2 regions of the Paenisporosarcina macmurdoensis genome follow, and region 2 is predicted to be linked to the other one. Evidence: predicted binding sites of a transcription regulator. Region 2 holds the regulator's gene; the other holds the start of a gene.

Region 1 (12,432 bases), on a different contig from region 2:
GTTTTTACTTGGTAAAACGGCTCATAAACAAGAAATCTTAGCTCATCCTGAATGGGTAAATGTTGAAACCTATTCTACAATGGAGAAGTGGTTACTTGCCTTTTCTTTAGGACATGAATTTAAAGCCATTCACTCAGCTGAGATTTCATTTATGCGAGCAGTGGATGCAACTGAATTATTGTATTCGAAAAACCGACCCGTCACTATAGAGGGATCATCTTTATTTCAAATGTGGTTTGTTTTAATTGAACGAGCAATTGATAAAGGGTATGTATTTAAAAACCCGAATGCCTTAGCAGCAGCTGCGGATTATATGTACCAATCATCGCGTTCTCAAGGAATTACGAAGAAATCGTTGGCAGAAAACTATGAAATCACAACACCAACTTTAACGAAGTATATAAATGAACTTATTCAATTTTTACCATATTCCGATTCGTAAGCAAAAAAGTTGAATGAGTAACATGAATCTTATACATTTGATAGAGAACATTGGTTATAGGAGGTTTTTTAAAATGACTGAAGAAAAAATTTATGATGTTGTTATTATCGGTGCAGGTCCTGCAGGTATGACAGCAGCTGTATATACATCACGTGGAAACTTATCAACGTTAATGATCGAGCGAGGAATTCCAGGTGGGCAAATGGCGAATACTGAAGAAGTTGAAAATTATCCTGGATTTGAACATATTTTAGGACCAGAACTTTCGACTAAAATGTTTGACCACGCGAAAAAATTCGGTGCAGAATATGCATACGGAGATGTACAAGAAATTATCGATGGTGAAGCTTTTAAAACAATAAAATCTGGTGGAAAAGAATATAAAGCACGCACTATTATTGTAACCACTGGTGCAGAATATAAAAAAATGGGCATCCCAGGCGAAACCGAGCTTGGTGGGCGCGGAGTAAGTTATTGTGCAGTCTGTGATGGTGCATTCTTCAGAAATAAAGAATTAGTTGTAGTTGGTGGCGGAGACTCAGCTGTTGAAGAAGGCGTGTATTTAACTCGTTTTGCAAGTAAAGTAACGATTGTTCACCGTCGTGAAGAATTACGTGCTCAAAAGATCCTTCAAGACCGTGCATTTGCAAATGAAAAAATCGATTTCATTTGGAATCATACAGTGAAAGAAATTAACGACTCCAATGGTAAAGTAGGGGGCGTTACATTAGCTTCGACTGTTGATGATTCAGAACTTGATTTTAAAGCGGATGGTGTATTTATATATATCGGAATGCTTCCATTAACAAAACCGTTTGTGAATTTAGGTATCTTAAATGAAAATGGCTATATTGTAACTAACGAAAAAATGGAAACAAATATTCCTGGTATCTATGCTGCAGGAGATGTTCGTGAAAAATCGTTGCGTCAAATTGTAACTGCTACAGGAGATGGTAGTATTGCTGCACAAACTGCACAACACTATATTGAAGAATTACATGAGAAATTAAGTGCAAAAGTTTAATTTTTAATCATTCTTTAATCCGTCTGTAATACGTTTGCAACAATAAAGGTGTATATTTAAGAAAGTAAATTGACCCCCTTTTTATAGCAACATTTTGATAGGCTGTTCGTCGATGAAAATCGATGAGCAGCCTCTTTTTTTAGATTTTAGCAAGTATAAGTTTTTTTAAGTTGTACTTTGGAGCATCGAGTAGCTATGTTTAGCTATAAGCGCGTTTCCGGAGAGCTTTGGAAAGCACCCTACTTCTGCAGATCGTCTTACGGCTTGGATGCTTTCGTCACTCCACACTCGCAGCAGGATGATCTGGAAAAATAAAGAGGTGGTCGAGTGACGCTGTCACAAGACCATCTCTTTATACAGTAGAAGATGCGTCCTAACGGAGTGAAAATTATCCGCACCAAAGAACGACATCAATTGTTTTCACCACGCCTAAAGGCGCACCGTTTGCTGTGCCATATTTTATGTAATCGGGCTCAACAAGGACATTTCCCGAATCTAATTGCATTCTTTTTGGTATGACTTCCATCAAAGTTGTATAATAGAATGAGTGAGTTTATTTGGATGTGGAGTGTCGAATGTGCAGCGTATAGCAAACTTAATTATTTTAAAGAATCAGCAAGTTCTTTTGTTGAAGAAACCACGTAGAGATTGGTATGTCGCACCAGGTGGGAAGATGGAAGCAGGCGAGTCCATTTATACTGCGGCAATTAGAGAGTTTCAAGAGGAAACTAATACAGTACCTGTGAATCCTCATTTAAAAGGCGTATACACGATGGTCATACGCGACGAAGAAAAAGTTGAAAGCGAATGGATGTTATTTACATTTATTGCGTATGATTTAGAAGGAATTCCGTTTGAGCTAACAAACGAAGGAATCCTTGAATGGCATCCGGTGGAAGACTTAGCTCATTTGCCAATGGCAGAAGGAGATCGTACGAATTTGCAATTTGCTGTTTCTGGAAAAGGCGTTCAGTATGGGACATTTGTTTACACCACGGAATTTGAATTAATTAAAGAAGATATACAAGTGTCAAACGAGGGAGAGAAATAATAATGGAATTGCAACGAACTCAAGATTCGGAATTTGTCATCATTACCGGCATGTCTGGCGCAGGTAAAACAGTAGCCATTCAAAGTTTCGAGGATCTCGGGTTTTTCTGTATCGATAACTTGCCACCAGCCTTGTTAATGACGTTTTTAAAATTAATGAGAGAATCCGGGAAAGATATGAACCGCATTGCAGCAGTTATGGATATGCGCGGTGGAGACTTATTTGATTCGTTAATCGGCGCGTTAGATGACATGGCGAAAGAAAATGCAGTGGCGCCAAAAATCCTCTTTTTAGAAGCAGACGATGAAACTTTGGTAAGACGCTACAAAGAAACACGTCGTTCACACCCACTTGCACCTGCTGGGTTGCCGTTAGAGGGTATCGCACGTGAGAGATTGTTACTTTCCGAGTTGAAAGGTAGAGCTCAATTCATTTACAACACGTCTACTTTAAAACCAAAAGAGCTTCGCGAAAAAATTCAAGATGAATTTTCTTCAAAAGGTAGCTATACATTTACTTTAAATATCATGTCATTTGGTTATAAACATGGGATGCCGATTGATGCTGACCTCGTATTTGATGTACGATTTTTACAAAATCCTTATTATATAGAAGAATTAAGACCGAAAACTGGATTAGATTCTGAGGTATCAGACTATGTATTAAAATGGCCTGAAACCCAAGTGTTGATTGAAAAACTGTCAGATTTACTAATTTATATGATTCCCCAATATCAACGAGAAGGCAAACGCCAACTTGTAATCGCATTTGGTTGCACTGGTGGTCAACATCGCTCCGTAACACTGACGGAGTACTTCGCAAAATTATTCCAAAAAGAATATCAAACCGTAATTACACATCGCGATATTAAACATAGAAAGGGTTGATGGAATGGCACGTTCCAAACGCCGGAAAAGAATCGTAATAATCGGCGGGGGAACGGGTTTATCTACGTTACTTCGAGGATTAAAAAAATTTCCTGTCGACATTACTGCAATTGTTACCGTTGCAGATGATGGAGGAAGCTCAGGCAGACTTCGAGATGATTACGATATACCGCCTCCGGGTGATATTCGAAAAGTAATGGCTGCATTATCAGATGTAGAGCCTCTAGTTGAAGAAATGTTCCAGTATCGGTTCAGCGAATCGGTCGACTTAGGTGGACATTCCTTAGGTAACTTAATGTTAACTGCCTTGACAGATATTACAGGTGACTTTTCACATGCAATTCGTGAAATGAGCCGTGTGCTAAATGTTCATGGCACCGTATTACCAGCAGCAAATCAAACCATTACACTTCATGCAGAACTCGATGATGGCACAATTGTTACGGGAGAATCTAAAATCCCTACATATAATCAACGTATTCATCGTGTGTTTTTAACACCTGATGATGTGGAACCTCTTCCAGATACGATAAAAGCAATTCAAAAAGCTGATTTACTCGTATTTGGTCCCGGAAGTTTATATACTAGTATTTTGCCCAATTTATTAGTGCAAGGCATTCAACAAGCGATTCTTGAATCAAAAGCTCATAATATATATATTTGTAACTTAATGACACAAGCTGGTGAAACACATAATTACTCTGCGGCCGATCATGTTCGCGCACTCGTGCTACATATGGGAGCACCTTTTATACAAACCATTTTGTTGAATACCGATGAAGTTCCGTTGGAGGTTCAAAAAGTGTATGAACAAGAACAGTCTAAGCCTGTAAGTTATGACGAATCGCGCTTAACTCAATTAGGAATAACAGTGGTCAAAAAAGATATTGCGACTATCCAGGATGGAGCCATACGACATGATGCAACTAAAGTTGCGGAATGGCTTGTTCAATACGCGGAAGATAGGGAAAGTGCTATTAAGAATTCATCTATCTAGCTTTCGTTTGAAAGGGGGACACTTCTATGTCATTTGCATCTGAAACAAAAAAAGAAATGACGCAAGCTGACATAATACCTTGTTGCGCGAAAGCAGAGTTATCAGCACTCATTCGCATGAATGGTGCGCTTTCATTTGCCAATCGGAGTTTAAGCTTAGATGTTCAAACGGAAAATGCGGCCATTGCAAGACGACTATATACATTAATGAAATCTTTATATCCGTATCGAATAGAATTATTGGTACGAAAAAAGATGCGTTTAAAGAAAAATAATGTTTATATTTGTCGAGTACGTGATGGTTCAAAAGCCTTGCTGGAAGATTTAAAAATAATTTCCGAAGATTTTCAAATTAATCATACGATTTCAGCTGAGTTGGTTAATAAAAATTGTTGTAAGCGTGCCTATTTACGTGGTGCATTTTTAGCTGGAGGTTCTGTTAATAATCCTGAAACTTCTGCCTATCATCTAGAAATATATTCATTATATAATGATCATAGTGAAGCACTAGTTGAGTTAATGAATGGATTTGGATTAAATGCTAAAACTATTGAGCGTAAAAAAGGGTTTGTCACGTATTTAAAAGAAGCCGAGAAAATTTCAGACTTCTTTAGTATCACGGGTGCACACCAAGCATTATTAAAGTTTGAAGACGTGCGAATCATCCGCGATATGAGAAATAGCGTAAACCGCCTGGTGAACTGTGAAACTGCGAATTTAAACAAAACCATCGGAGCAGCCGTACGCCAAGTGGAGAATATTCGATATATTGATAAAACGATGGGTATCGATCAACTTCCAGAAAAACTTAGAGAAATTGCTCGTTTGCGTGTGGAGTATCAAGATGTAACATTAAAAGAACTGGGTGAGATGGTGTCTGCTGGAACTATCAGTAAATCAGGTATTAATCATCGTTTACGCAAACTTGATGAAATTGCAGATGGTCTTCGTGGTGGAGTAGCTTTTGATAAAGTAAATAGATAGTTGTGGGAATGCGATTTTTCCGCTAACATAAAAACAATACAATATCGGAAAGAGCTTAGGGGGCATGAACGAATGGTGGAAAAACAAGTACAAGTAGGATTGAAATCAGGATTACAAGCTAGACAAGCTGCTCTTTTTGTACAGGAAGCGAATCGCTATCAAGCAGATGTATATTTACAAAAAGAAACTAAAAAAGTTAATGCAAAAAGTATTATGGGCATCATGAGCTTAGCTATTAGCAAAGGATCTTCAGTTATTATCAGCGCAGATGGTTCAGATGAGGAACAAGCCGTTTCTGGATTAATTGCAATGGTTGGAAACGAAGAATAAGTAGAAAAAACCTCCGACAGTTGTCGAAGGTTTTTTATTTGAATTATTATGACGCCCTCGGCGAGAATCGAACTCACATCTAAAGCTTCGGAGGCTCACGTGTTATCCATTACACCACGAGGGCAAGCGACTTTTCTATTATACAAATAGTAGAGGAACAATACAACTTTACTTTTTCGTGCATAATATTTGACCTTCCTTGACCAACTTGTATATGATAAAGTAACAACTGAGAACAACTTATGAAACTCAGGATGTAAGAAAATTAACTTATGTTTGAAGGAGGCAATTTCGATGAATTTAATTCCTACAGTTATTGAACAAACAAGCCGTGGAGAACGTGCTTATGACATTTACTCACGTTTACTTAAAGACCGTGTAATTATGCTAGGAAGTGGCATTGATGACAATGTTGCAAACTCCATAGTGGCGCAATTACTTTTCCTTGAAGCAGATGATCCAGAAAAAGACATTTCAATTTACATTAATAGCCCAGGCGGAAGTATCACAGCGGGTATGGCGATTTTTGATACGATGCAATTTATTCGACCAGATGTTCAAACAATCTGTATCGGTATGGCTGCATCAATGGGAGCTTTCTTATTAGCTGCTGGAACAAAAGGGAAACGTTATGCATTACCAAACGCTGAAGTGATGATTCATCAACCACTTGGTGGTGCACAAGGGCAAGCGACTGAAATTGAAATCGCTGCTAAACGCATTTTATTTTTACGTGATAAGTTGAACACTATCTTGGCTGAGCGTACTGGCCAATCAGTTGAAGTTATTGCAAAAGACACAGATCGTGATAATTTCATGACAGCTGAACGTGCGAAAGAATATGGTTTAGTTGATCATATTATTTCTCGTAGCGATTTAAAAAAAGCATAAAATAAGGCGATAGTGACTGTTGAAGTCACTGTCGTTTTTTTTATGTTTTAATAATCTCTAAATAAGGTAGATAATGACTATACTAATTTAGAGGTGAAGAAAATGAAAAAGGGTTTAGTTCCCATTCTTATTGTAGTGGGTATTGTCGTCGTGTTAGCACTTATGTTAATTCCTAGTTATAACGGGTTTGTAAACGGTGAAGAAAATGTAGATCAAGCCTATGCTCAAGTTGAAAATCAATTGCAACGTCGGCTAGATTTGATTCCAAATTTAGTGGAATCAGTTAAAGGCTTTGCGAAACAAGAAAAAGATGTGATTGATAGCGTAACGGAAGCTAGAGCTCGTTTAGCTGGAGCAGGTTCTCCTCAAGATCAAGCACAAGCAAATGATGAACTATCAGGTGCATTAAGTCGATTATTAGTGGTTGTAGAAAATTATCCTGAACTAAAGTCAGATGCAAACTTCCGCCAATTGATGGACGAATTAGCGGGAACAGAAAATCGCTTATCAGTGGCACGACAAGATTACAATAATGAAGTTGCTGATTTTAATCGAAAAGTAAAACGATTCCCAGGGGCTATGCTTGCAGGAATTTTCGGTTTTGATGAGAAAGAATACTTTAAAGCAGATGCAGCCGCACAAGATGCACCAAAAGTCGATTTCGGAGGAGATGGCGAGTGATGAAAAAAGCTGCGCTTTTCGTAGGAACGGCGCTTCTTTTTCTGTTGACGCTTGCGCCAATGATTCAGGCGGCAACAATACCCCAACCAGTTGGTGATATTTATACGCAAGATTTTGCCGGTTTGCTAAATGATGAACAGAAAGCTGAGATTAATCAATTGGCTGCTCGTTTAGATGATGCTACAGGTGCTCAAATCGCTGTTTTAACAGTTAATTCACTAGACGGTGCCGATATTCAAAGCTTTGCAAACCAAGCATTTCGTGAATATAAGCTAGGAGATGCTGAGAAAAACAATGGCGTCTTGCTTGTCATCGATATGGATTCACGTGAGATGTGGGTAGAAGTCGGCTATGGTTTAGAAGGTGCTTTGCCTGATGGGAAAGTGGGTCGAATCCTAGACGAGTTTACTGTACCTTATATGAAAAATGATCAAGCCGATTTAGCTATATTAAATACGATGAAAGTCTTTTATCAAGAAATCGCTAAAGAATATGAATGGAATGGTGAAGCAGTAAATCCTATCCAGTCTGCTAAAAGCAGTGAGGATGAGGGTGGTAGTTCTTTTTCTATTACCACCATTATTATCATTATATTCGTGCTTTTCATGGTTTTTAAAAACCGTGGTGGTGGCGGAATGGGACCAGGCTCTCGAGGTCGTCGTGGAGGATTTCCTATGATAGGTCCAGGATCATTTGGCGGCGGTTTTGGCGGAGGCGGCGGCGGTGGTTTCCGTGGAGGCGGCGGCGGTTCTTCTGGCGGAGGCGGTGCAGGTCGTGGTTTTTAGTAATATTTCAACGAGTGGCTTTAATATGCCACTCGTTTTTCTGTGTTATACGACACTGCTGTTTATCGCATATTTGCACAGGTCGCATGGATACTAAAAGAAATTGAACTCGTTGTAAAAGTGAGCCAATCCCCTTTTAAAAGAGAAAGTCTATAATTTTAGTTCCATAAATCAAGTGTTTCATGGACAAAATATTGATTCATTAATAGTGTGGATTTCCGTTTCAAGCGGACGCTTTCCGCGGGGCGGGCGGTGAGCCTCCTCGGTCGCTTCGCGATCTGCGGGGTCTCACCTGTCCCGCTTATCCCGCTGGAAAGATATTGGACGAACTGTCATTCGTCCAATATCTTTGCGACGAGTAACCGCAGGAGCACATGTTTTTACAGTGACGAGGAGACTGAAGTCATGCCCGCGAAAAGCGTCCACCGTAGCGGAAATCAACAGGCTACTATGGTTACTCTTCTTAAAAGAACCGGGCGCACTTTGCCCGGTTTTTCTTAAGTAGGGGTAAATTAAATGTTATAAATCGCACATTAGAAACAGAAGATTTATTTATCTTCATATTTCACTCTGGAAAGCTTGTCTCGTATAATAGAAATGGGGAGTGGATTTGAATGGAACAACGTCTAAGTCAATTGCAAATGCAAACACAAAAATTAGCAATGACTCAATCGTTGCGTCAATCACTGGAAATCCTAAATTTCTCAACGTATGAACTTGAACATTTTCTAAGAGAGAAGCAAGATGAGAACCCGTGGTTGAAAGTACGATCAAAAGGTCCAACCCTCATTTCACCACAAATGGTTCAACAACAAGCGAGCCATTCTTCTTATAAAGACCTACTTTACGCACAATTGCTCGACTTTCATTTAACAGATGAGCTCATCTATGTGATTCACTGGCTCATTGATGATTTGGATGAATACGGATTCCTGACTGGTACCCTAGCAGAGTATGCAAGTTGGACGAATAAACCGGAAAGTATAATTCAACAAGCAATTGCTGTCATTCATGGATGTGAGCCAATTGGCATTGGAGCATTTTCAAAACAACATTCACTTATCTTGCAAGCGAAGTATCATGACCTATCTTCGGAAACAATCCATGTTGTTACCAATCATTTCGACTTGTTTATCTCGAAAAAATGGAAAGAGCTTGCGAAAAAAATACATATATCATTAGAAGAAATTCAACAAATTGCAGATACGTTATCAAATTTTTCTACATCACCTTTACAATTAATTACACAACACCAGGTAGCATACATTCAACCAGATGCCTATGTATCATTTGAGAATGAAGAGTTTACCATCGTTTATTATGGTCACGCTTTTCCTCAAGCACACGTGGATAAAACCTATTCACAAACCTTGTCATCCCAAATTGACGATGAGACAAAGACATATGTGCTTAATAAAACGAAAGAAGTCGAGAATATGGCTATTCAACTGAAGTGGCGTAAATCGACTTTGCAACGAATCATTCATGAAATTGTCCATAGTCAACAAAAATATTTCACTCATGGAACATCAAACTTAGTTCCAATGACTATGACAGATGTAGCAGAACGTTTAGAAATTCACGAGTCAACTGTTAGTCGGGCTGTTCGAGAGAAATACCTTCAAACGCAAACGGGAATCGTAGCATTAAAGTCTTTTTTTTCACAACCATCAGTTGATGATGTATCCGCAGCTCATGTAAAAGCACGAATTCAATTTTTTATTGAACATGAAGAAAAGAACAAGCCTTTATCCGATCAAAGCATTGTAGGTTTACTTTCAATAGAACGAATACATTTATCACGACGCGTAATTGCAAAGTATAGAGAACAACTTGGCATCTTTAGTTCTTCAAAAAGAAAACGATTTGAAAGGAAGGATTTATAATGAAAGTTCAATTTTATTCGCGATCGAACTGTCCTTTGTGTGAGGAAGCCAGACTAATGCTGGAATTAGTAAAGGAAGATATTTACTTAGACGTTGAAGAAATCAACATAGAAGAGGATGATGAACTTCACGAGAAATATCTACTTCGTATTCCTGTCATTGAGAGTAAGGGACAGATTATTCAAGAAGGTCGGATTGATTATCCTACACTGTTAGAGGCGTTTACTTCCTAAACGTCTTTTTATTTGCACTTTTTTTGAAAGAGGAGTATATTAATAATACAAGTGGGACATTAATTATAACACCGGGACAAAAAACGTCCCACCACTTATTGAAGTGTTGATTTACAAGTAGTAATTGAATAAACAGCATCATGTACCAACATGGAGCAATAGTGTTTTTCTAAGAGGGAGAATGCAATGGAACAATTACTAACAGCACAACAGAAATTGTTACCAGAAATGACGACTCTTCTCCAAAAAAGATATCGATTATTGATGACGATACAGTTGTCAGTCGGAATCGGACGCAGAGCATTAAGTGAAATCGTCCATTCCACTGAACGTGAGACGAGAAGAGAGTTAGACATTTTGAGAGCGCAAGGATTAATTCAAGTGTTGGCTAATGGAATGGAAATTACACATGAAGGTAATATTGTATTAGAAACTTTAAAAGATTTGGTTCATGAATGGTCTGGATTGTACGATATGGAAAAACAACTTGAAAAAACATTTAAATTAGCTCGAGTTATTATTGTTCCAGGTGACAGTGAAATCGAAACTCCTGCCAAATCCTTGATAGGGCAAGAAGCAGCAAAACAGCTTGAGTTGTTATCTAAAGATCAAGATACTGTTGCTGTTACTGGTGGCAGTACGATAGCAGCTATTGCCAATCACTTATCGGTGCATATTAAGCCAAAGAGTTTAGTCTTTGTCGCAGCACGAGGTGGGATTGGGGAAAACGTGGAATTACAAGCAAATCATATTGCATCCGCCTTCGCTACCCAAGCAAGTGGAACGTCACGAACGCTGTACTTACCCGATCATTTAAGTGAAACAGCATACAAGACAATGATTAAAGAACCAGTCATAAAAGAAATGATGGATCTATATGATAAGACAAACATTGTCATTCACGGTATTGGGGACGCAAAAGAAATGGCAAAACGTCGTAATTCAGGTCACGAGGAAGTCGATATCATTTTGCATAAGCAAGCTGTGGGAGAAGCTTTTGGTTATTACTTTAATGAACAAGGTAAAGCTGTTCATCGAATACGTACGGTAGGGATTCAATTAAAACAACTCAAACATGCCCGACATTTATTGGCAGTAGCGGGTGGAGCTTCTAAAGCGTCTGCCATACTATCTTATTTAAAACATGCACCACATCAAACGGTATTAATTACCGATGAAGGTGCCGCGAAAAAAATAACTCAACTTATGATAAATGAAAATTAGGAGGAAATTTAAATGACTTTAAAATTAGCGATTAACGGATTCGGACGTATTGGGCGAGTAGTATTCCGCGAGGCATTAACACGTGACGGAGTAGAAGTAGTAGCAATCAACGATTTAACAAATGCAGCAATGTTAGCACATTTACTGAAATATGATTCAGTACACGGTATTTTCGATGCAGAAGTATCATCTGAAGGCGACTACTTAATTGTCAATGGCAAACAAGTACGTGTCTATGCAGAAAAAGATCCTTCAGTATTGCCTTGGAAAGACCTTGAAATTGATATTGTTATTGAAGCAACAGGTATTTTCCGCGACAACGAATCTGCTGGAAAACACATTGAAGCAGGTGCTAAAAAAGTTATCGTTTCTTCACCTGGTAAGAGTGGAATGTCTACCTTCGTTATGGGTGTTAATCACGAAACATATAACCCAGAAACGGATCATGTAGTTTCAAACGCATCTTGTACAACAAATAGCTTAGCGCCAGTTGCAAAAGTTCTTCATGAAAACTTTGGAATTAGACGTGGTATGATGACAACTATTCATTCATACACAAACGATCAACGTATTTTAGATTTACCACATGAAGATTACCGTCGTGCTCGTGCGGCAGCTGAATCAATGATTCCAACTTCAACAGGAGCTGCAGCAGCAGTGTCATTAGTTCTTCCAGAATTAAAAGGCAAGTTAGATGGTATGGCTGTTCGAGTACCAACTCCAAACGTATCACTTGTTGACTTAGTCGTAGAACTCAATAAAGATGTAACGACTGAAGAAGTAAATGCTGCACTTAAATCAGCATCTGAAAACGAATTAAAAGGTTTCTTAGAATACAATGAATTGCCTTTAGTATCTCGTGACTATAACGGCAATGCTGCTTCATCAACTGTAGATGGATTGTCTACAATGGTTCTTGAGAAAAATATGGTTAAAGTATTGTCTTGGTATGACAATGAAACTGGTTACTCAACGCGTTGTATCGACCTTGCATTACACATGTCAAGCAAAGGTTTAT
Region 2 (12,432 bases):
TGTATACGGAATTCCTGCAGCTTCTTTCTCTGCCACTTCTTCTTTAGTTAAGTTACGGCATGTCCCCACATACATGGGCGCAGCGATTCCTTTAGCTTTTTGCATTTCACGTTCCTCATCTAACTTTTCAGTTGAACAGAAACATTTATACGCATGGCCATTTTCAAGCATTTCTTCAGCGTGTTTTTTATAAATATCAAGACGTTCCATTTGACGGTAAGGTGCATATGGTCCACCGATATCAACAGACTCATCATAGTCAATTCCTAGCCATTTCAAATTCTCTAGTTGGGATAGTTCGCCACCTTCGATGTTACGTTCAATGTCCGTATCTTCAATACGTACGATGAATTTACCGCCGTGATGACGTGCAAATAAATAGTTAAATAATGCGGTTCTTGCTCCACCAATATGTAGATTACCTGTTGGACTTGGTGCGTAGCGTACGCGAACTTCTTGTGTCATATGTGGTTCCTCCTCGAATACGTGCTAAACTTTGTTCAGTTTAACACAGGTCATGCCTATTTTTGAATGAGTAAAATCGTTGCTTGCGCTGCAATGCCTTCGCCACGGCCAGTAAAACCGAGTTTTTCAGTGGTTGTCGCTTTTACATTCACTTGAGAAGGTTCAGCATTTAGTAGTTCTGCGATGCGATCACGCATTTGTGTAATGTACGGTGCCATTTTTGGTGCTTGAGCAATAATCGTACAGTCAACATTGCCTAATTTGTAGCCTTTTTCTTCAACAATGTTCCAAATGTAAGCAAGTAGTTTCGCGGAATCCGCGTCTTTAAATTCAGGATCTGTATCAGGGAAATGGCGACCAATGTCCCCTTCACCAATAGCGCCCAGTGCGGCATCCGTTACTGTATGTAATAAAACATCGGCATCTGAATGACCGATTAAACCTTTTTCATAAGGAATCATTACGCCACCTATTATAAGGGGGCGATTTTCTGCAAATTCATGTACATCAAATCCTTGTCCAACTCTAAACATTTAGTTTCCCTCCTGCTGTCGTTTTTGTAAGATGGCTTCACCAATTAGTAAATCCTCTTGTGTTGTCATTTTCACATTATCATACGTACTTTCAACCACATGCACGTCAATATTAAGCCGCTCCACGAGCATGGATTCATCTGTGCCAAGAAAATCATCTTGTTCCGCTTGATGCTGTGCTTTTGTCAAAATTTGGGTATGGAAAGCTTGCGGCGTTTGGATCATCCACAATTGTTCACGATCTACTGTTTCTTCAATAATATGATTACGCACTCGCTTCATAGTGTCTTTCGCTTTCACACCAGCGATTGCCGCACCTGTTTCATATGCTTTTTGCGTCAATTGTTTAATAACGGATGGTTCAATGAAAGGCCTAGCAGCATCGTGAACGAGAATCAATTCCGCGTCATTGCCAACTTCTTTCACGCAAGCATACACACTATGTTGGCGTTCAGCGCCACCTGAAGGCATCCCTTTTACTTTCGTGACGTTATACTGCTCCAACATTTCTTGAATGATCATACGTTCTTCAGGCTTAACTGCTAGCCAGATACCCACGCAATCCGGATCTTGTTCAAAGACATCAAGTGTATGCATCAGAATTGGCTTACCCCGTAAGGTGAGAAATAATTTATTGCGCTCAGCCTTCATTCTTTTACCGCTACCTGCTGCCGGTAATACAACGATATAGTTCATGTGATGTATCGCCTCTTTCATTATGGAAAAGGAGGCCGCCTCAGCTGTCACATGTAGATGACAGAAAGGGCAGCCTCTTATCGTTTAACGTTCACTTATCGTGATTTACTTTCTTTTTGCAAATATCATGCGTCCAGCCGATGTTTGTAGAACACTTGTGACAATAACATCAGTTGCTTGACCAATATTAGAGCGACCGTCTTCAACGACAATCATCGTACCATCGTCTAAATAGGCGATGCCTTGGTTCTGTTCTTTTCCATCTTTAATGACGACGATATGCATTTCTTCACCTGGAATAACGATTGGCTTCACCGCATTCGCAAGATCGTTAATGTTAAGCACTGGTACTTTATGTAACTCACACACTTTGTTTAAGTTGAAGTCGTTCGTTACGACCATGCCGTCCATCTTTTTCGCGAGGCGCATTAGTTTAATATCCACTTCTTGAACATCGTCAAAATCTTCTTCTGTAATCAATAAGGCAGAAGCTCGTTCTGATTGAAGTCGCTTCAAAATATCCAATCCTCGACGTCCACGTGTACGTTTTAACGTATCAGAAGAATCGGCGATATGCTGAAGTTCCGTTAAGACGAATTGAGGAACGACAAGCACACCTTCCATGAATCCTGTTGTGGAGATGTCCGCAATTCGTCCATCAATAATAACACTTGTATCTAGCAACTTATATGATGCTTGTTGTAATGCTTGCGGGTTGTTTTCATCGAATTTCTTTTTTGGTGTAGTCGATCTGCTGGCAGTAAACATTTGCCCAATCTCATCACGTTTTTTAAAGCCAACCTGAAATCCAAGATACCCTAAAATGATGGTTAACAACACGGGTAACACTGCATTTATGACTGGCAGTTGAATGGAATCAACCGCAAAGTTTAAAAGAAATGCCACACTAAGTCCGATAATCAGGCCAAGCGTTCCAGACAATAAATCTCCGATTGGTGCAACGAGCAATCGATCTTCCATCCACTTTAAAAATTCAATTAAGTAATCAGTTAGTAATAATGCCATGACATACAAAAGAATGGCACCAATTATTACAGAAACATAGGGATTGTTCAGCCACGGGTTACGGGATAAATTAATAAGTTCGTATAATTGCGGTAATAATAGCAACCCGAGCGTTCCACCAATTAAGATAAATGTAATGCGAATAATCCACTTTAACACAAGCCCACCTCCTGTTTTTATTATACACGTTTTCACTTGGAAACACCTTTTTGACGTATATGGAATGCGGAAAGTTGCATTTGATAGTTGGCTATTTACTTCTCTTTGCTGACTTTTCGTGACTTGCTAAAGAAAGGCAGGGTCACTGATCCTACTAATGTAAATTTTCCAGTGCGCTTCGGTCGTATTCTCTGCTGCACTATAATCTAGTGAATAAAGAGTTGGGCTTGTGACTTCGTCACTCGCCCAACTCTGTTTTTTTAGATCATTCTGCGGCGGGGATTCGTCCTTCGCTCCCTGAAAACCTGAGAGCTCACAGTTAAGATCTTTTGGTTTACTAGAGAATAGACACTATTTTTATGTAGATATTCGACCGAAAATGATATTTTGGTCTCTTCCTTCATACTTTATTTCAGACGATTTTTTAAAGCTATTGGTGATACTTACTCTAAAGAAACAATAAAGGCGTGCTAGCCAGAGACACCAATGAAGGTTTCCAGTGCGCTTCGGTCGTATTCTCTGCTGCACTATAATCTGGTGAATAAAGAGTTGGCCCTCTTCCAGCTCACTTTATTTCAGATTCTTTAAAGTCAGTGGTGACACTTACTCTACAGAAGGTTAGCAACCTTGAGGAGATCACTAAATGTGTCAGGTGGCATTCCGTCTGACACTTCCTTGTTCATGACATCACTTTAAAGAAAAAATAAACGGCGGCAGACGCAGCCACAATTGCCATTCAAATTGTGGCTCTCATCAACTTCAGAAACAACTCATATCTTGAGAAAAAGCTTTCCCAGAAACGCCTAAGCGTTTGGGAAAGCTTCTTTTAATGCATCATTAATACTTTCAACGCCGATTACTTTTATCCCTTTAGGAAAATCCCATCCGCCGATATTAGAGGCAGGAATGATGGCACGTTTGAAGCCTAGTTTAGCCGCTTCTTGTACGCGTTGTTCAACTCTCGATACGCGACGTACTTCACCGGTTAAGCCAACTTCACCAATAAAACAGTCATGCGCACTAACTGCTACATCACGATAACTCGAGACAATCGTCGTTAATACAGCTAAGTCAATGGCAGGCTCATCAAGCTTCACTCCACCAGCTACCTTAATGTAGGCATCTTGTGTTTGAAGGAGCATCCCCATTCTTTTTTCTAAAACAGCCATTAATAGCTGGACTCGATTTTGATCAATTCCACTGGCCATACGTTTAGGGTAGTTAAAGCTTGTTGGCGTCACTAATGCTTGGATTTCAACTAAAATTGGGCGTGTTCCTTCCATAGAAGCAACTACTGTTGATCCTGCAGCACCTTGTGAACGTTCTTGTAAAAATAGCTCGGATGGATTTAGTACTTCTTTCAATCCACCCTGCAACATTTCAAATATCGCAATCTCGTTGGTCGACCCAAATCTATTTTTTTGAGATCGTAAAATACGATACGTATGATGACGTTCTCCTTCAAAATACAACACGGTATCTACCATATGTTCAAGTATTCGCGGACCAGCAATTTGGCCTTCTTTCGTGACATGACCCACTAAGAAAATAGCAATGTTTTTGGTTTTCGCAATGCGCATTAATTCAGCTGTACATTCACGGACTTGAGAGACACTGCCTGGCGCAGAGGTTACTTCCGGATGATGCACAGTTTGAATGGAGTCGATCACGACAAATTTTGGTTGCACGCTATCAATGGCTTCATTCACTAATTCCAAATTTGTTTCGGAATAAATATAAAGTTCAGCAGATTTCACACCTAAACGTTCTGCGCGCAACTTCGTTTGACGAATAGACTCTTCACCGGACATGTATAAGACGCGATGCCCTTTATTAGCAAGTAACGCAGATACTTGTAGCAATAAAGTGGATTTTCCAATACCTGGATCTCCACCAATTAGTACCAGTGAACCTGGCACAACTCCACCACCAAGAACCCGATTCAACTCCTCTAAATCAGTATCTACACGAGGTTCGTCCGAAGTTTCGATTGCTGTGATTGGCGTTGCTTTGTGCTGAGGACCGTCTGAATGTTGGAATGTTCGACGAGGTCCTTTTACGACCACTTCTATCTCTTCCACCATCGTATTCCATTCGTTACAACCCGGGCAACGACCCATCCATTTTGCGGATTCATAGCCACATGAGTTACACATAAATTTCGTTTTACGTTTAGCCATAATTCCTCCTATGTAGAAAAAGAGCATTCCGAACAGTCTCGCCGGAATGCTCCAATTGTTTTATTTAGCGACTAATGCTTCTGAACGAATCACGAATTCATCGTTTTCTACATCAAACACAATATTGTATCCTGTTAAAACAGTACCTTTTAACAGCTCTTCAGACAAGCGATCTTCAATATGTTTTTGAAGTGCACGACGGAGCGGACGTGCGCCGTACTCTGGGTCGTAGCCTTCTTTAGCAATTTTTTCTTGTGCTGCTTCGGTTAACTCTAGCTCGATTTCTTGTTCTTTCAAACGTTTTGTTAATGTAGCAGTCATCAATGTAACGATTTCTTTTAAATGTTCTTTTTCTAATGAATGGAACACGATCATTTCATCCACACGGTTTAAGAACTCAGGACGGAATGCTTTTTTAAGTTCTTCGAGCATTCTGCCTTTCATATCTTTGTATTTTTGTTCGCCGTCTTGCAAGTTGAAGCCGACATATTTATTTTTCTTAAGCGCCTCTGCCCCAACGTTTGAAGTCATGATAACAACCGTGTTGCGGAAGTCTACTGTGCGTCCTTTTGAATCAGTTAAGCGGCCGTCTTCTAATACTTGCAATAAGATATTGAAAACATCTGGATGTGCTTTTTCTATTTCGTCTAACAGAATAACAGAGTACGGCTTGCGACGAACTTTTTCTGTCAATTGACCGCCTTCTTCATGCCCTACGTAACCTGGAGGAGAACCAACTAAACGTGAAGTTGAGTGTCTTTCCATGTACTCAGACATATCCACACGAATCATCGCATCTTCATCACCGAACATACTTTCAGCTAATGCACGAGCAAGTTCTGTTTTACCAACACCCGTTGGTCCTAAGAAAATGAATGAACCAATTGGACGTTTTGGATCTTTCAATCCTGCACGAGCTCTACGTACTGCACGAGAAATTGCTGTAACAGCTTCCGCTTGCCCGATAACACGTTTATGCAATGTATCTTCTAACTTCAACAATTTTTGAGATTCAGTTTGTGCAAGTTTAGAAACTGGAATTCCTGTCCACATAGATACAACAGCTGCGATATCTTCTACTGTTACTTCAGATTCCGCTTTGCCTTGTTCTTCTTTCCATGTCTTCTTCGTGCTATCCAGCTCTTCTTTCAGCTTTTGTTCTGTATCGCGGAACGATGCTGCTTTTTCAAACTCTTGACTTTGAACTGCCGCGTTTTTCTCCGAACGAATCGCTTCTAAACGTAATTCTAATTCTTTTAAATTCGGTGGAGTTGTATATGAACGCAAACGAACTTTTGAACCCGCTTCGTCAATTAAGTCAATCGCTTTATCAGGTAAGAAACGATCAGAAATGTAGCGATCAGACATTTTAGCTGCTGCAATAATCGCTTCATCTGTAATTTTCACACGGTGATGCGCTTCATAGCGATCACGAAGACCTTTAATAATCAGAATAGATTCTTCAACAGATGGCTCATCTACTTGAATCGGTTGGAAACGTCGTTCTAACGCAGCATCTTTTTCGATGTATTTGCGGTACTCATCGATTGTAGTTGCCCCAATACATTGTAGTTCTCCACGAGCAAGAGATGGTTTTAAGATATTAGATGCATCAATTGCACCTTCAGCTCCACCAGCTCCAATTAAGGTATGAAGTTCATCGATGAAAAGAATAACATTGCCTGCTTGGCGAATTTCATCCATTACTTTTTTCAAGCGATCTTCAAACTCACCACGGTATTTAGTTCCCGCTACCACGGTACCCATATCTAATGTCATAACGCGTTTGTCGCGTAAAATTTCTGGCACTTCATTTTGAACAATTTGTTGCGCTAATCCTTCAGCAATTGCCGTTTTACCAACACCTGGTTCTCCAATAAGAACAGGATTGTTTTTAGTACGGCGAGATAACACTTCAATAACACGTGTGATTTCTTTGCTACGGCCAATGACCGGATCCAAGCTACCTTCACGGGCGATTTGTGTTAAATCACGAGCTAAGCTATCAAGCGTTGGTGTGCTAGCTGCAGGATTTGAGCTGCCGTTTGCTTGAACGTGATCATTGCTTCCTAGAAGTTGCAATACTTGTTGACGAGCTTTGTTTAAGCTAACGCCCGAGTTATTAAGGACACGAGCAGCTACGCCTTCACCTTCGCGAATTAAAGCCAATAATAAATGCTCAGTTCCGATATATGAATGGCCCAGTTTGCGTGATTCGTCTACAGACAACTCGATCACTTTTTTAGCGCGTGGTGTGTAATGCACGATAGGACCCACGTCACCAGTTCCCATTCCCACTAATTCTTCAATTCCGTCTTCAATCACTTGAGGACTCACTTCAATTGCTTCCATTGCTTTTGCAGCAATTCCGCCGCCTTCGCGAATTAAACCTAATAATATATGTTCAGTTCCAATGGACTCGTGTTTCATACGAATCGCTTCTTCCTGAGCCAATTGGAGTACTTTTTGTGCGCGTTGTGTAAATCGATTAAACATCATGAGTTTCCTCTCCTTCGTTGTCTAAATTAGTATCTACTTGCAATCGTTCCCTAAACAACTTTGCTCGAAACACATCACGTTCTTCCGGTTTCAGAGACGTACCTGCATACTTTTGCAAAAAACCTGGTTGCATAAAAATCATGCATTCATTCAAAATTGAAACATCGACACCTTTAATCAATCCTAAATCAATACCAAGACGAACGTTTGATAAACAGCGGCCCGCTTCTTCTGTTGATAAAAGTCGTGCATACGTTAAAACACCTAACGAACGGTACAAACGATCTTCTAACACATTCGGTCTCGTATGTAAGAGAGCCGTTCTTGATTCACGTTCTTTTTGAATAATTTGTTCCGTAATACTTTGCAAATCAGATAAAATATCTTCTTCTGACTTTCCAAGTGTGGTTTGATTTGAGACTTGGTACACATTAGCAAGTGCTTCACTACCTTCTCCATAAATGCCGCGGACGACCATCCCGAGACGTGTAATGGCAGTGACAATTCGATTCATTTGATTAGTCATCGTGAGTGCTGGTAAATGCATCATCACCGATGCCCGCAGGCCAGTTCCCGTATTAGTCGGACAACTCGTTAAATAGCCAAACTGCTCATCAAATGCATACGGTAATTCTTTTTCAAGAACGTCATCAATATGGTTTGCTTGTCGCCATGCTTCGTGCAATTGTAAACCAGGGAAAATACATTGTATGCGAATGTGATCTTCTTCATTGACCATTACGCTAACTGCTTCGTCGTCTGATAATAAAACGGAACCCGCAATTTCTGAATTAGCCAATTTTGGACTAATTAAATGCTTCTCCACCAAAACTTGTCGGTTAAGCGCAGAAAGCTCTTTTATATCTATATACGAAAAGGTCGATTCAAGTTCCGATTCTGCATCAAGTAATACAGCAGAAACTTCTTGATCTACTTGTAATGCCTCATTTTCACTAAAAGAAAGCGGAAAACGGTAGCCGGTTAAATTTCGAGCTAGCCGGATTCGTGTACTCATTACAATGTCTGCGTGCTCACCCTCGCCAGCCATCCAACTTGTTACGGAGTTCTCTAGAAAACGTTCAATATTCATTTGCGGTTTTCACCTCCGCTTTGTAGCTGCTCCTCTAAAGCGCGAGCTTCATCACGAAGACGTGCTGCCTCTTCGAAATTTTCAATCTCTATCGCCGTTCGCATCTCTGTACGAATCGACTCAATTTGTTTTTTCAATTGTAGGGTTTGACCAAATGATCCTGGCGCTTTCCCAATATGCTTTACGTTGCCATTATGCAATTTCTTAAAAACTTCTGGCAGTTGCCCATGAAAACTTTCGTAACATTCGGCACAGCCAAACTTCCCTTGGTTTAAAAACTGTTGAAACGTCCATCCACAATAACTACATGTGTTTAGTTCTGGTTGCGGTTTCTCTTGCGGTTGCTTGGTTTCTGTAGAGCCGAACCAATTGGATAATAACTGATGAAGCGAAAGGGCATCCTGCTGAAAATCTAAATGGTAAGGATGGAACTCTTGTGCACATACATCACAATAATGACGCTGCACCTGTGCTCCATTGTGCACTTGCGTTACCGTTACTTTTGCCGGTCGCTGCTTGCAATTTTCACAAATCATAATCGCTCTCGCCTCACTTTAACTGTTCATACTTGAGTGTTAAGAGCATCGCTTGTAGTATGCGCGAACGCAGTTCATCACGATGCGGCAATGGGGTGTTAAGCGTTGTGCGATCAAGCGCAGCGAGCATCATCTTCGCCTCACGCTTCGTCAACACGTCCTCATCGATTAAACGGAACACAATATCTTCCATCATCGTTTGAGAAGCTCCACGCTCTAAACTCACTAGGATTACTTCAATTAAATCCGCCTTCGTGTGAGACCGTACGCGAACAATACGTATATAGCCACCGCCCCCCCGTTTACTTTCAACGAGATAACCACGATCTGCTGTAAAGCGCGTATTAATCACATAATTTATCTGCGAGGGCACACACTGAAATTGTTCAGCAATCTCACTGCGCTTTATCTCAACATGCCCTTTATCATCTAATTCGATAACTTTCTTTAAATACCCTTCAATAATATCTGATATATTCCGCATGCAATCACCTCCTAATAGATTAGATCTGAGTGCGAGTCAGGGGAAATAGTATAGCAACTACTAACAGAAGCCTGACTTTGACTATCTTTGACTTTATTATATAAGGGGGATAGGAAGTGTGCAAATAATGTGATTTGAAGGAGCATATTCAACTATATGAGAGCCAATTAAAGATTGAGGAATGTCTATTGATTACTCTATGAGGGTCTGAATGGTTTTGTTTTCGCTGCGCTGCTATTTGAAATAAGATACTTGATTCACGGCAAGTAGACTTGGCTAACGAGGCGACTATTTTCGATTGTGAAAAATTTATCGCTCATTTCGAGGAGTTTATTGCTCATCTTGGGACATTTATCGCTCATTTCGAAGCATTTATCGCTCATACACATCCCATATGCTAGTTAACTTGTTGAAACACCTTCCCCCACAGAAATGAGCCATGTAGCGATTAGCGCAATGGCTCCCATCTAAGGGCTTTTGAATGGTTTTGATTTCGCTGCGCTGCTGTTTGAAAGGAGAAGTGATCGTGAAGCATTTCAATAAGTAACCTTGACTATCTGTCTGTATAAAAATGAAACCTAAAACAGCCACCCTATAGGATGGCTGTTTCTATTAAAATAATAAATAGGCAATTGGCGTGACAATTAGTAGAGTTAAAATGACACGTTGAACCCATATAACGATTAACTTCGGAATAGAAATTGGAATTTCTGTTGCCACGATACATGGCACAAGTGCTGAGAAAAAGATGATAGATGAAACAGAAACTACCGCTACAACAAATTTCACAACCATCCCAGATTCTACGACCAGCAAGGCTGGCAAGAACATTTCTGCGATACCAATTGCACTTGCTTTTGCCACAAGCATTGGTTCAGGTAATTGTAATAAAGCGGTGAATGGGTAGAATATATAGCCAACCCAATCAAAAATTGGTGTAAATGTAGCCAACACAATTCCAAGTAAACCAATCGATAGAATAGAAGGCAAAATAGCCATCGCCATCAGCAAACCATCACGAACATTTACCCATATATTCACACCTAAGCTTGGTGCGTTCGCAACTGTCTCCTTCGCTTCACGCCATGCTGTAGCTAAGCGCCCACCTTCTGGTTTTGCTTCTGGTTGCGGTGTTGAACCTTTATAGTAATCGTCTTTCATACTACCAAGTGGCCAAATCCTAACAGTGATAGCGGTCACAGCAAAGGTAACTAGTAATGTTACCCAGAAAAAAGTATTCCATATTTCCATTAACCCCAGTGTTTTTGCAACAATGACCATAAACGTTGCTGAAACGGTAGAGAAGCCAGTTGCGATAATCGCTGCTTCACGCGCCGTGTATTTCCCTTCTTTATAAACCCTATTCGTAATTAACAAACCAAGTGAATAAGAACCTACAAAAGAAGCTACAGCGTCAATTGCCGAACGACCAGGTGTTCTCCAAACAGGTCGCATAATTGGTTGCATAAGAACACCAATAAACTCAAGCAGTCCATAGCTCACGAGTAATGCAAGGAAAACCGCGCCGATAGGTACTAGCAAACCAACAGATATTACGAGTTTACCAAATAAGAATGGACCCATGTCTGGACGGAATAACCATGCAGGACCAAATTCGAAAACAATCATGATTCCAACGAATAACCCCACTACTTTAAATAGTGAGAACACCACGTCCACTGTCGACTTTTTCCATGTTCCTGAAACAAATGGATACACTGCGCCTGCAAAAATAATGATGAGTGCATAATACGGCAATACTCCTGCGGCGTTCGATTGAATCCACGTAACGATGTGATCAAGCATAATCGAATTTTTCTCACCAATTGTTACGGGAACAAAAAACATAAAGGCACCAATAAAACTGTAGACGAAAAACTTCCACATCCCCGAACTTGAACGTATGCTCGAACTCTCTCCCACTTGTTGCATAGTTATTTCCTCCTTTGTGCTAATACTCTCCCTGTGATGAACTCTAGCCATGCGTACACACCGATTTTCACCGTGGCGTTTGTTGCGGCGTCTCGCGATGGATCTAAGCAAACGAAATCGATGTGACGAACAGCGTGATGTTGACCAATTCGCACTAAACTCATGAACAGTTCTTCCGCGGTCATGCCCCCTGGTGTGGATGCCGGAACGCCTGGTGCTACTGCGATATCGAGCACGTCCATATCGATGGTCACATAAACGCGGTCTACTCGTTTCACTAATTCTTCTACCTGTTGTTCGACGCAGTGAGCCACCCCTAGCTCACGCGCTTTACGCAAAGTTACCATGCGAATACCGTGTTCTTTCGCATAAGCGACTAATGGTGCTGAATTGAAATACCCGTGCAGACCAATATTAACAACGTCTTCTCCGCGAACAATTCCTCCGTCAATCAGTTGACGAATCGGTGTGCCGTTCGCCGGTCCTAATTCAGCTGGGTCGCGTACATCTAAATGTGTGTCGAGTTGCAAAATGCCGATTCGCTCGTCCGGAAATGCACGTTTGACCCCTCTTACTGCACAAGCGGTAACCGAATGATCCCCACCGATTAAACATGTCGTAGCATCGTTATATGTGCTCACCAGTTCTCGAGTCGTTTCTTCAATTCGTTCATGCGACAACAATATATCTGTTGTGTGCATGACCACATCTCCAGCATCACGCACTGCATACGATGATAAATCCAAGTCCTCATCAAAATTATATGTAGAGAACCCCTTCCACATTTTACGAAATTCCATGGGATATAACGAAGCACCTGAAACGCTGATCG

What was found. Region 2 encodes CtsR, which represses protease genes until heat stress. Its sites were predicted from a motif close to ATGGTCAATAAAGGTCAAACA; they were not measured.
Region 1: the regulator CtsR is predicted to act here: its motif matches at 5,901-5,921, upstream of clpP (ATP-dependent Clp endopeptidase proteolytic subunit ClpP).

The regions. Positions count from the first base shown of each region.
Region 1 is NZ_JBHSRI010000009.1:132,837-145,268, forward strand. Features, by position in the region: gene ACFPYN_RS08260 (tetratricopeptide repeat protein) at 1-442, shown strand, start outside; gene trxB (thioredoxin-disulfide reductase) at 516-1,466, shown strand; gene ACFPYN_RS08270 (NUDIX hydrolase) at 2,044-2,517, shown strand; gene rapZ (RNase adapter RapZ) at 2,520-3,404, shown strand; gene ACFPYN_RS08280 (gluconeogenesis factor YvcK family protein) at 3,409-4,401, shown strand; gene whiA (DNA-binding protein WhiA) at 4,428-5,384, shown strand; gene ACFPYN_RS08290 (HPr family phosphocarrier protein) at 5,457-5,714, shown strand; tRNA gene ACFPYN_RS08295 (tRNA-Arg) at 5,767-5,838, opposite strand; gene clpP (ATP-dependent Clp endopeptidase proteolytic subunit ClpP) at 6,009-6,605, shown strand; gene ACFPYN_RS08305 (LemA family protein) at 6,708-7,286, shown strand; gene ACFPYN_RS08310 (TPM domain-containing protein) at 7,286-8,071, shown strand; gene rpoN (RNA polymerase factor sigma-54) at 8,686-9,957, shown strand; gene ACFPYN_RS08320 (glutaredoxin family protein) at 9,957-10,190, shown strand; gene ACFPYN_RS08325 (sugar-binding transcriptional regulator) at 10,377-11,414, shown strand; gene gap (type I glyceraldehyde-3-phosphate dehydrogenase) at 11,427-12,432, shown strand, end outside.
Region 2 is NZ_JBHSRI010000006.1:36,778-49,209, reverse strand. Features, by position in the region: gene gltX (glutamate--tRNA ligase) at 1-465, opposite strand, end outside; gene ispF (2-C-methyl-D-erythritol 2,4-cyclodiphosphate synthase) at 522-998, opposite strand; gene ispD (2-C-methyl-D-erythritol 4-phosphate cytidylyltransferase) at 999-1,694, opposite strand; gene ACFPYN_RS06095 (PIN/TRAM domain-containing protein) at 1,800-2,879, opposite strand; gene radA (DNA repair protein RadA) at 3,683-5,059, opposite strand; gene ACFPYN_RS06085 (ATP-dependent Clp protease ATP-binding subunit) at 5,120-7,558, opposite strand; gene ACFPYN_RS06080 (protein arginine kinase) at 7,548-8,648, opposite strand; gene ACFPYN_RS06075 (UvrB/UvrC motif-containing protein) at 8,645-9,184, opposite strand; gene ACFPYN_RS06070 (CtsR family transcriptional regulator) at 9,198-9,668, opposite strand; gene ACFPYN_RS06065 (YjiH family protein) at 10,281-11,600, opposite strand; gene ACFPYN_RS06060 (agmatinase family protein) at 11,603-12,432, opposite strand, start outside.